DNA from 2 places in the Mesorhizobium sp. INR15 genome. Region 1 is predicted to be linked to the other one. Evidence: riboswitches for the same ligand, from Rfam matches in the RefSeq annotation. Region 1 holds a riboswitch; the other holds the start of a gene.

Region 1 (5,519 bases):
TCCATGGTGCGCAATCATTCAGCCAGCGCAGCATAGACATCATCGGCGTTACACCGGACCCGGCGGAGATGAACAGGTATTTGGCCGCCGGGTGGCTGTGCAGCGAGAAATCACCGGCCGGGCCATAGGCCTTGACGTGCACGCCCGGCACCAGATTGTCGAACATCCAGCGTGTACCGATGCTGCCGGCCTGCGCCTTCACGGTCACCGCGATCGAGAACGGCCGCGATGGCGAAGACGACAGCGTGTAGGTACGCATCAGCGGCCCGTCAGCCGTGGGCAATTCCAGTGTCACGAACTGCCCAGGCTGGTAGCGGAACCAGGTCTGGTTGTCGGAGCGGAAGGTGAATGTCTTGACGTCAGGCGCTTCGTCACTGACGCCGATCACTTCCAGCACCTGGAGCCGGTCGTTCCAGGGCGCCATCTGGTCGAGATGGCGATAGAGGCCAAGATCCGTCATTGAATTCATCCTCTTGTCCCTTTTACGCTAGAGCGGTTCAGCGTTTGATAGAATCGCTGACCCGCTCTAACTCATTGTTTTTACGCAATTCCGGACGGAAAACCGTTACACACTTTTCCTGGAATTGCTCTAGGCAACGCTACGCAATGCTGGTCGGCCGCCTTCGGCAAGGCGTGGGCCCATGAAACCCGCGTACCATTCGACGAACTGGATCACGCCGCCCTCATGCAGCTCCGAATAGGGGCCAGGCTCATAGGCTGGAGACAGGATGCCGAAAGCGTTTTCCTCGACGATGCGGCGGTCCTGGTCGTTGGTCTCGGTCCACACATGCGTAAGGCCGTCGATTGTATAGTCGACGCCTTCGACAGCGTCCTTGTGCACCAGCCACTTCGTTGTCACCGCCGTTTCAGTGGCGCTGATTGGCAGCACCCGGAACGTCACCGCGTGGTCGATAAGGATGTGGTTCCAGGTCGTCGGGTAGTGATAGTGCATCAAGGTGCCTATCCGGTCGGCGGAGACGGCGTCGGAGAGGTTCTTCTTCACCGCCAGTTTGCCGGTCATCGTGTAGCTGACAGCATCGCGAAGCAGCGGCGCACGGGTGGCGCGATACTGACCGGCCGGATCAATGCGGAACTTGCTCGGTAGGCCGGCTGCCTCGCACTTCGCCCAGTGCGCGACCATCTCCGGGTCGCTGTCGGCGCCATTGACGCCGGTCACGGTCGGCGCTTCCGGGAAGGTCTTGCAGAGCTCTGGATGATTGGCCGCGCAGTGGTAGCACTCGCGGTTGTTTTCCCAGACCAGCTTCCAGTTGCCCTTCTCGATAATGGTGCTCTCGAAGGCGACCTTTGCTTCACGTAGGCGATGCGGCAGAAGATAAGGCTCGATCATCGCCCGCATCGGCGCGAAATCCGCCGGCTCCCTGGCCAGGCAGATGAAGATGTAGCCGCCGACGCTCTCGCAAGCGACGGGTTTCAGCCCGAACTGGCTCTTGTCGAAACCGTCGGCCATCTGCCGGGCGAACAAAAGCCGGCCATCCAGCTCGTAGGTCCATTGGTGATAGGGGCAGACAAGCTTGGCCGCCGTGCCCTTTTCGGTGTTGCAGACACGGCTGCCGCGATGGCGGCAGGAATTGTGGAAGGCATTGATCTTGCCTTGCTGGTCGCGGACCAGCACCACCGGATAGTCGCCGATCTGCGCCGTGACAAAACTGCCCGGCTTCGGCAATTCGCAATCATGGCCGATGAACAGCCAGTCGCGATACCAGATCAGCTCCATGTCGAGCTTGAAGTAGTCGGGATCGGTGTAGAAGGGCTGCTCCAGCGAGAAACCGCTCTTGCGGCTTTGCAGCAGCCTCAGCATGTCGTTGCGTGCGTCCATGTCCTGTCCTCATATTCATCGCATCGGCCCGAAATTTTCGGAAAGCACGATGCGCCGGTTCAAAACCTAGAGCGTACGTTGTGCGTCCAAGCGGATACGCGTCGCTCTAATGACTGAACTGGTGGTGATGGAGGGAGGATCGACCGCAGGCCGGCGGTGCGCCGGACATGCACTATCCACCTCTTGAGCGCCCACCGCGATCAGTCGAGTCTAAACATCTCGGGCTGGTTTCCGGGCTCTGGAGTGTCCTTGCGGACGGTCGCGACACCTTCCCAGGCTTTCGCCCAGTGGTCTCCCGTTGCGACTTGAACTCCACCACCGTTGCGGGGGCAGCGCCGGACTTTGACCGGCTTCCCAATTCTCCACTTCGTCGTCACGAAGCGGCACCTGAGATGACGAGCATCTAATCATGATCGCGGGCGCGTCATCGGCATGAATGCGACATCGTATCCATGTGGGCGCGACACGCGCACGAAAGGGTGCGATTGGCGATTGCGCGGCGAACGCCCCATCTTTCCGACAGGTGCCGCCTGCCGTGATTCCTTCAAATCCGAGCCATCATGGGGTTAAAAAAGGTTAACAGTTTCGAAAAGTGACTATTAGCATCTTCTAAAATCGAACCGAACGGTTCGTTTCTGTTGACAGTGCGTGCAGGACGGTGTGAACGCCGGCGCATGAGTCCTTGGCAGGGTGGACCAGGCATTGGGGCATAACTGTCTGATAATACGAAGAAAATTTAGCGTGTGGGAAGCCCGTGACGCAATTTCAAGCAGCAAAATCACGCCCCAATGGAACAACTTCGTGATTGGAAAAGGCGGGATGGTTCTCCCACATCGGGGCTGTCCGAACGACGCGAATTCCTTCCAAGACACGCCGCTAGACGGACGGAAAACTAAGATACTGGAGTACAAAAAAATGAAAAAGATCATCCTCACTGCCGCCGCCCTTCTGGCCATTTCCGGCAGCGCCTTCGCTAATGGCAGCGACCACTACGGTTCCAACGGTGCAGCCACTGCTGTCGACAGCTCGTCCACCGCTTCTATTCAGAAGTCGGAGCCGGCTGCTCAGACGCCTGCCCAGGGTAGCGACCGTAACCTCTTCGGCAACCGTTAACAGCCGATCCCCAGCAGACGGCGGGCTCGCCCGCCGCCCTGGCGAAATTCAGAAATTCAGGAGTACTTAAAATGAACAAGTTCCTCATTGCTGCCGCCGCCGTTCTGGCCATTTCCGGCAGCGCTTTCGCAGCAAGCGACAACTATGGCTCCAACGGAGCCAACCAGCCGGCGGTGTCCGTGGACAAGTCGTACACGGCGTCCGTCCAGAAGTCGGAGCCGGTCGCTCAGACGCCTGTTCAGGGCAGCGATCGCAACCTCTTCGGCAACCGCTAACAGTTGATTTCCAGCGGCCGGCGGGCCCACCCGCCGCCCTGGCAAAATCCAGAAATTCAGGAGTACTTAAAATGAACAAGTTCCTTATTGCCGCCGCCGCCGTTCTGGCCATCACCGGCAGCGCCTTTGCCGGCAGCGACAACTTTGGCTCCAATGGCGCCAACCAGCCTGCTGCTTCGGTCGACAGCTCCTATACCGCTTCGATCGACAAGTCGGCTGCTGCCACTCAGACGCCTGCCCCGCAGGGCAGCGACCGTAACCTCTTCGGCCGCTAACAGGCCGATTGCCGAAGCGATGGCTGGTCTATTGCTTCGGCATCAAGACATACCGGAGTATCAAAAATGAAAAAGATTGTTCTCACTGCCGCCGCTCTTCTGATCGCCGCTGGCAGCGCCTATGCCCACAATGACAATGTTGGCGGGACCGACATCAACAAGCAGGCAACTGTCAACGTCGACACCACGCATACGGCGTCGGTCCGCTCCTCGTCGCCTGTCTACAAGCTGCTCAATTCGTCGGGCGACATTCAGTCGTCCGCCCCTCAGGGCAGCGACCGGAACCTGTTCGGCCGCTAAGCGCTGAACACCATTCCAAAACGAAAACGGCGGGCCATGCCCGCCGTTTTTGTTTTTGCGATCTGTGTCAGGCCGCCTTTGCTTCCGCCTCATACATCGCGAACGAACGTCCATCCGCGTCGAATATATGCAGGTCCTCCGCGTTGGCGCTCAGCCGCAATGTCGAACCACGCTTGACCTCGACATTGCCCGGCAGCTTGGTCACCAACGGCAGATCGGCACGGCCGATATCGACGTAGACCAGCTGGACCTCGCCAAGCTGTTCGACGTAATCCACCTTGCCTTCGAACAGATAGTCGGCGCCAGTGGCGATCATCAGATCCTCCGGCCGCACGCCGAAGCTTACCGCGGCACCTTTCGCCGAAGCCGGCGTTGCGATCGGAACGGTCGCCTTGCGGCCTCCGACGTGGCTGATGATGGTCGGATTGCCGGTCTTGTCGATAGTTCCCGGCAGGATGTTCATGGCCGGCGAGCCGATGAACTGGGCCACGAACAGATTGCCAGGCTTCTTGTAGAGGTCCATCGGCGTGCCGACCTGCTCGATATGACCCTCCTTGAGGACGACGATGCGGTCGGCCAGCGTCATCGCCTCGACCTGGTCGTGGGTGACGTAGATCATCGTTGTGGCGGGCATCGATTCCTTGAGCTTGGCGATCTCGATGCGAGTGGCAACGCGAAGTGCCGCGTCAAGGTTCGACAAGGGCTCGTCGAACAGAAACACCTTGGGGTTGCGCACAATGGCGCGGCCGATGGCGACGCGCTGACGCTGGCCGCCAGACATCGCCTTGGGCAAGCGGTCGAGATATTTGGTCAGCTGCAGGATTTCCGCCGCCTGCTTCACCCGCCGGTCGATCTCGGCCTTGTTCTCTTTGCCGATCTTCATCGAGAACGCCATGTTGTCGTAGACCGTCATGTGCGGATAGAGCGCGTAGGACTGGAACACCATGGCGATGCCGCGCTTCGATGGCGGCACGTCATTCACCACTTCGCCGGCTATCTTCAGTTCGCCGGAACTGATTTCCTCAAGCCCGGCGATCGAGCGCAGCAATGTCGACTTGCCGCATCCCGAGGGCCCGACAAAGACGATGAACTCACCCGACTTTATGTCGAGATCGATGCCGTGGAGAATGTGCAGATTGCCGTAGGATTTCTTCACTTGTCTTAGTGTGACATCGGCCATGATTACCTCCCAGTAAGTCTCAAAAATTAGTCGATACGTCCGAACCAGGCACCGTAGCCGCCGAGATGGACGGCGCCACCGCCGGTCTGTCCCGAAAATCCATGCCCCGGCAAAGGTTGTAGCGATTGGCCGCCAAGGTCAACCTCGGCGGGCTTGGCCCCAAGATTGAATACACAGATGATCTGTTCGTTGCCTTCGCGGCGCGTGAAGGCAACGGTATCGCCCTGGCTTTCGACAAATTTGATATCGCCCTTGGCCAGCGCCGGGTGATTGTGGCGGAAAGCAAGAAAGCGGCGGTAGTGTTCAAGCAGGGAACGGTCGTCGCCCTGCTGGACATTGACCGCTTGCGAGAGGTGCTTGCCGGGCACCGGCAGCCAGGGCTTCGCCGAGGAGAAGCCGCCATTCCTGGCGCTGCTGTCCCACACCATCGGTGTGCGGCAGCCATCTCGGCCCTTGAACTCCGGCCAGAAGCGAATGCCATAGGGATCCTGCAGGTCCTCGAACCGCAGGTCGGCTTCGCTGAGCCCAAGCTCCTCGCC
Region 2 (5,519 bases), 1.4 Mb from region 1:
TTTCGGCTTGGCGGAGAGGTCGATACCTTGGCCGGTTTCCAGGAAGGATTTCAGGCTGGACAGCACGGCCGGCCATCCCTGCTTGACGCCTTTCGCCATGCCGCTGCCAGCTTCGAGTTCGTCATGGGTGACGGTCAGGCGGACCATGTTGTCGTATTCCTCGGTTTCGAACGTCACCCGGCTGTATTTGTCCGGATCGGCGGCCTGCGAGGCGTTTGCCCAGGTGATGACCAGACGGGTCGGCGGTGAGACCTCGACGACCTTGCCGACGAGTTCGACGGTCCGTTCGTCATTGGCGCGGATATGTTCCCAACTCGATCCAGGCTTCCAGTCGGAGACGTTCTCGTGGCCCCAGTAGCGCCGCGCGACCTCAGGTCTGGTGATTGCCTCGAACACCTTTTCCGGCGTCGAGCGGATGTAAGTTACGTAAACAAAACTGGTCATTTCCTTGGTCATTGTTGATCTCCTTCGATTTCGTTCTTCAGGTCGTGCAGCAGCATCAGCCGCTGCCGTTCAAATTTGCGCACCCACCGCTCATAGACTTCGTGCAGCGGCACGGGGTTGATGAAATGCAGCTTCTCCCGGCCACGCCGCACCGTGCTCAAGAGATTGGCGTCCTCCAATATGCCGATGTGCTGGGTGGCGGACTGACGGGCCATTTCAAGGTTCTCGCAAAGCTCGCCGAGCGTCTGCCCGTTCCTCTCGCAGAGAAGGTCGAGCAACTTTCTGCGTGTCGGGTCGCCCAGCGCCTTGAAAACCTTGTCAGCGTCCATCGCTCTCACTCGCTTGTATCTTCTAATATGCAGGTAAATGCCTGCATGTCAATGGCGGCCGATGCTGGCGCTGTCAAACTACGGGAAACTCTAGGCCCGTTGCACGGGACGAGATTGACAATCCGGAACCCGAGGTCATCCTTCCCATCCATCTCGGAGGGGAGAGTCGGGCCATGTGGGATTTCCAGGTCGGCAGGTCGGTGTCCATCATGATGCGGACATGGCCCTTCATCGTCTTTCGCATGATCATCTATTTCGGCATTACGCTGGCCTACATCATGGCGACCGGTACGGGCGCCAGCGTCGGCTATGGCGTCGGCCATATTTCCACCGACCCCGATGGACCGCTATCATTCGCCATGTGGGGCGGCGTGGTCGGTTTCGGCATTGTCTCGATCGCCGTCTACTGGATCCGCGAATACATCCTCTACGTCGTCAAGGCCGGACATATCGCGGTCATGGTGCATCTGATCGACGGTCGTGACATTCCCTACGGCCAGAGCCAGATCGCCTATGCCAAGGAAGTCGTCACCCAGCGCTTTGCCGAGGCCAATATCCTTTTCGTTGTCGACCAACTGGTCAAAGGCGCCATCCGCGCCATCACCGGCCTGATCGGCGGCATCGCCGCCTTCCTGCCCATTCCGGGCTTGAGCGGCCTGGTCAGCTTTATCAACACGGTGATCCGCCTGTCGCTGACCTATGTCGATGAGATCATCCTCGGCTACAACATCCGCATCAATTCATCGTCGCCCTTCGAGACGGCGCGGCAAGGTGTCGTGCTCTATGCACAGAACGGCAAGACCATGGTCAAGAACGCCATCTGGCTGGCGGTCATCATGTGGGGCGTATCCTTCATCATCTTCCTGCTGATGCTGGCTCCGGCGGCTGCCATTCTCTATCTGATGCCCGGACAGCTCGCCGGCTGGGCCTTCGTGCTCGCCATCGTCTTCGCCTGGGCCTTCAAGGCGGCCTTCATCGAACCCTTCGCCATCGCGTCGCTGATGCAGGTCTATTTCAAGGTGATCGAAGGCCAGGTCCCGGATCCGGAATGGGACAATCGGCTGGCCGAGGCGTCGTCGAAGTTTCGCGAACTCAAGGACAAGGCGCTGGCTTCCTTCGGCGGATCGCGCTGGGGCACGCCTAACCCCGCCAGATGATCAGGGCTTCGGTGCTAGGCCCACGCTCGCCGCGTTGAGCCGCGATACCGACGTCTTGAGCAGGGCTTCGCCTTGCCCGGAAAAGGTCTCGCTCATGATCAGTTCGGGCAGCGGCAGGCGCTGGCCCCAGCCATGCGTTTCTAGGTCAGGCCTGGCCGCGAATTCCGAGACGCGGCCAACGCACAGATAGGCGATCGGCGTCACGTGCTCGGGTATCGATAGCAGGCTTTTCAGGGCCTGCGCTTCGATGATGCTGACCCAGCCGACACCGACCCCTTCGGCACGCGCCGCCAGCCAGAAATTCTGCACGGCACAGACAGTGCTGTAGAGATCCATCTCCGGATTGTGCCAACGCCCAAGCGGCGAATTGTGCGAGCGCTGCCGGTCGCACGTGATGCAGATGTTGAGCGCGCTTTCGCAAATGCCTTCTAGCTTGAGCTTGCGGTAGAGCGCCTGTCGATCTGCCTCCATGGCCGGCAGTTCCTGTTCGCGTGCCGCCAGGAACAGGTCGCGCACGTGCCGTCGCCGTTCGGCGTCGCGGATGACGATGAAGTTCCATGGCTGCATGAAGCCGACCGATGGCGCATGATGGGCGGCGAGCAGCAGCCGCGCCAGGACATCGTCGTCGAGCGGGTCGGGCAGGAAATGGCTGCGCACGTCACGGCGGGTGAACATCGCGCGGTAGACCGCGTCACGCGCTACCTGATCAAACCCATCGCCATTGTTAGCGGTCATACTTCCATGCATCGCGTGTCCCCTTGCGATAGCTACCAATGCCTTCCGCCTGACCATGCGGATGACGATGCCTGCCAGGCCGGTCTTCTGGCTCGGGATCAACCCGCGTCCGGTGCCTTCCCGTCATCGACAGTGGCATATACCGGCGCGGTCCCCCTTACAGCGTTGGGCACGCCACGGAATTCAACCGTGTTCCCGATTCTCCCGCTTGCAGCGGGCACCAGGCAGTGGAGGGGACTTTACGCCGAAGCATTGAGGACGCCAATGCCTCTAGCGACACCAATGGACGCAGGCACGATTTTCCCCAACGCGGCGATTTTCCCCAGGCATTGAGCCATCCGCACATGGCCATTGCGCCTTCGGGACACTAGATTGGGACGATGACCACTCGTCTCTACAGCCATCCGATCTTTCTGGAGCACCTCACACCGCCCGGTCACCCGGAGCGGCCCGACCGCCTGCGCGCCATCGAGCGCGTGCTCGACGACGAGGCCTTTGCCGAGCTTGATCGCGTCGAGGCACCGGCAGGCGACGAGGCGACCATCCTTTATGCGCATCCTGCGGACTTCGTTGAGCGCGTCCGCGCCGGCATTCCCGACGAGGGCATTGCCCGCATTGATGCCGACACGACAGCCAGTCCGAAAAGCTGGCAAGCTGTTGTCACGGCGATCGGCGCCGCCAATGCCGCCGTGGATGATGTTTTCGAGGGCCGCGCCGACAATGCCTTCGTCGCCGCCCGACCGCCCGGCCACCATGCCGAAAAGACCACGGCGATGGGTTTTTGCTTCTTCAACACGGCGGCGATCGCGGCGCGCTATGCGCAGAAGAGGCACGGCGTCGAGCGCGTCGCCATCGTCGACTGGGACGTGCATCACGGCAACGGCACCCAGGATATTTTCTGGGACGATCCGTCGGTGCTCTATTGTTCGACGCACCAGATGCCGCTCTACCCAGGCACTGGGGCCAAGAGCGAGGTCGGTGCCGGCAACATCGTCAATGCGCCGATGGCCCCGCAAACCGGCAGCGAAGTGTTCCGCGATGCCTTCCTGTCGCGTGTCTTGCCGTCGCTCGACAATTTCGCGCCCGACCTCATCATCATCTCCGCCGGCTTCGACGCGCACCATCGCGATCCGCTGGCCGAGATCAATCTGACCGAGGATGATTTCGACTGGGCGACGGGCCAGCTGATGCAGCGCGCCGCGCGCCACAGCGGCAACCGGCTCGTGAGCTTGCTCGAGGGCGGGTACGATCTGCAGGGATTGGCATTTTCGGTCGCCGCCCATGTCGGGCGACTGATGAAAGGATGAATGATGGCTGGTGAGATCAACGAAGACGTCAAGGGGATGAGCTTCGAGCAGGCGCTCGACGCGCTGGAGAAGATCGTCGATGATCTGGAACGTGGCGACGTGCCACTGGACCAGTCGATCAAGATCTATGAGCGCGGCGAGGCGCTGAAGGCGCATTGCGACCGGCTACTGAAGGCCGCCGAGGATAAGGTCGAGAAAATCAGGCTGTCGCGCGACGGCAAGCCGGTAGGAACGGAGCCGCTCGACGCCGAGTGATGGGCGGGTCGGCGTCTCCCACGCGTCGGTTTTTGAACAAGATCATGATTGAGGATAGAGTTCGTCCCATCGAAGGAAGCGGCTCCAGGAGGTTCGGAAACGATGTGCAGAAACATCAAGACCCTGTTCAATTTTGATCCGCCGGCAACCAATGACGAAGTGCATGACGCGGCGCTGCAGTTTGTCCGCAAGCTGAGTGGAGCGACGCGCCCCTCGAAGCAGAACCAGCATGCCTTCGATCACGCTGTCGCAGCTATTGCGGCATCGGCGCGCGAACTGCTGGAATCGCTCGAAACCAATCAACATCCTCGCAATCGCGAAGAGGTGGCGGCCAAGGCTCGAGCGAAAGCGGCGATCCGTTTTGCCTGATCCTGCAAGGCGGGCAACGCCTCCCGCCAAGGAGAGTTCATGAGCTTCTTTCCCGGAAAAGACCCTGAAGCCGGCGATGCCTTTGCCAGTGATCAGATCGAGCTGATGGTCATTCCGAACGCCAAGGATATTGGCGGCTTTCAGGTGCGCCGCGCCTTGCCGACCGCCAAAAGGCGGCTGGTCGGGCCGTTTATCTTCTTCGACCGCATGGGGCCGGCGATCCTGCGCTCCGGCCAGGCGATGGATGTCCGTCCGCATCCGCATATCGGCCTGTCGACAGTGACCTATCTGTTCGATGGCAAGATAAGGCACCGCGATTCACTCGGCACCGAAATGGTCATCCAGCCCGGTGACGTGAATCTGATGACCGCCGGCCGCGGCATCGTGCATTCCGAGCGGACGCCCGAGGAACTGCGCGGCGCTCCGATGTCTATCTCCGGCCTGCAGACATGGCTGGCGCTGCCGGACGGCAAGGAGGAGGTCGCGCCGGTGTTCGAGAATACGGCCGCGCTGCTGCTTCCAGAGATCGACGCCGGAGGTGTCAGCGGCCGCGTCGTCATCGGTGACTTCCAGGGGCTGCGGTCGCCAGTCAGGGCCGACACGGAGACGCTCTATGCCGATTTGCGCCTGGCCCCAGGTGCCAGCGTGAAAATTCCGGCTGATGCCGAGGAGCGCGCCATCTATACGCTGGAAGGTGAGGTCTCGATTTCCGGCGACCTTTTCCCGGCGGAGCGCCTGCTGGTGTTTCGCCCCGGCGACGAGATTGTTGTGTCGTCTGAGCGCGGAGCGCATTTCATGCTGTTTGGCGGCGCCTCGCTTGGCTCGCAGCGCTATATCTGGTGGAATTTCGTGTCGTCGTCGAAGGAACGCATCGAGCAGGCCAAGCAGGAATGGAAGACGGGCCGCTTCGATATCGTTCCTGG

Evidence for each region. Region 1 has a riboswitch for cobalamin ahead of GA829_RS02005 (aromatic ring-hydroxylating oxygenase subunit alpha). Riboswitches for the same ligand answer to the same signal wherever they lie in the genome.
Region 2: linked by a shared signal. The riboswitch ahead of bluB (5,6-dimethylbenzimidazole synthase) and the one ahead of GA829_RS02005 (aromatic ring-hydroxylating oxygenase subunit alpha) in region 1 are both predicted to bind cobalamin.

What each region holds. Positions count from the first base shown of each region.
Region 1 covers NZ_CP045496.1:436,669-442,187, reverse strand. Annotated here, with positions in the region: gene GA829_RS02010 (FAD-binding oxidoreductase) at 1-460, opposite strand, end outside; gene GA829_RS02005 (aromatic ring-hydroxylating oxygenase subunit alpha) at 590-1,837, opposite strand; cobalamin riboswitch at 2,043-2,243, opposite strand; gene GA829_RS02000 (DUF680 domain-containing protein) at 2,753-2,950, shown strand; gene GA829_RS01995 (DUF680 domain-containing protein) at 3,022-3,225, shown strand; gene GA829_RS01990 (DUF680 domain-containing protein) at 3,297-3,500, shown strand; gene GA829_RS01985 (DUF680 domain-containing protein) at 3,567-3,800, shown strand; gene GA829_RS01980 (ABC transporter ATP-binding protein) at 3,868-4,980, opposite strand; gene bglA (beta-galactosidase BglA) at 5,007-5,519, opposite strand, start outside.
Region 2 covers NZ_CP045496.1:5,715,476-5,720,994, reverse strand. Annotated here, with positions in the region: gene GA829_RS27945 (SRPBCC family protein) at 1-456, opposite strand, end outside; gene GA829_RS27940 (ArsR/SmtB family transcription factor) at 453-773, opposite strand; gene GA829_RS27935 (hypothetical protein) at 947-1,930, shown strand; gene bluB (5,6-dimethylbenzimidazole synthase) at 1,931-2,665, opposite strand; cobalamin riboswitch at 2,726-2,905, opposite strand; gene GA829_RS27925 (histone deacetylase family protein) at 3,046-3,972, shown strand; gene GA829_RS27920 (exodeoxyribonuclease VII small subunit) at 3,976-4,227, shown strand; gene GA829_RS27915 (DUF2277 domain-containing protein) at 4,330-4,596, shown strand; gene GA829_RS27910 (pirin family protein) at 4,636-5,519, shown strand, end outside.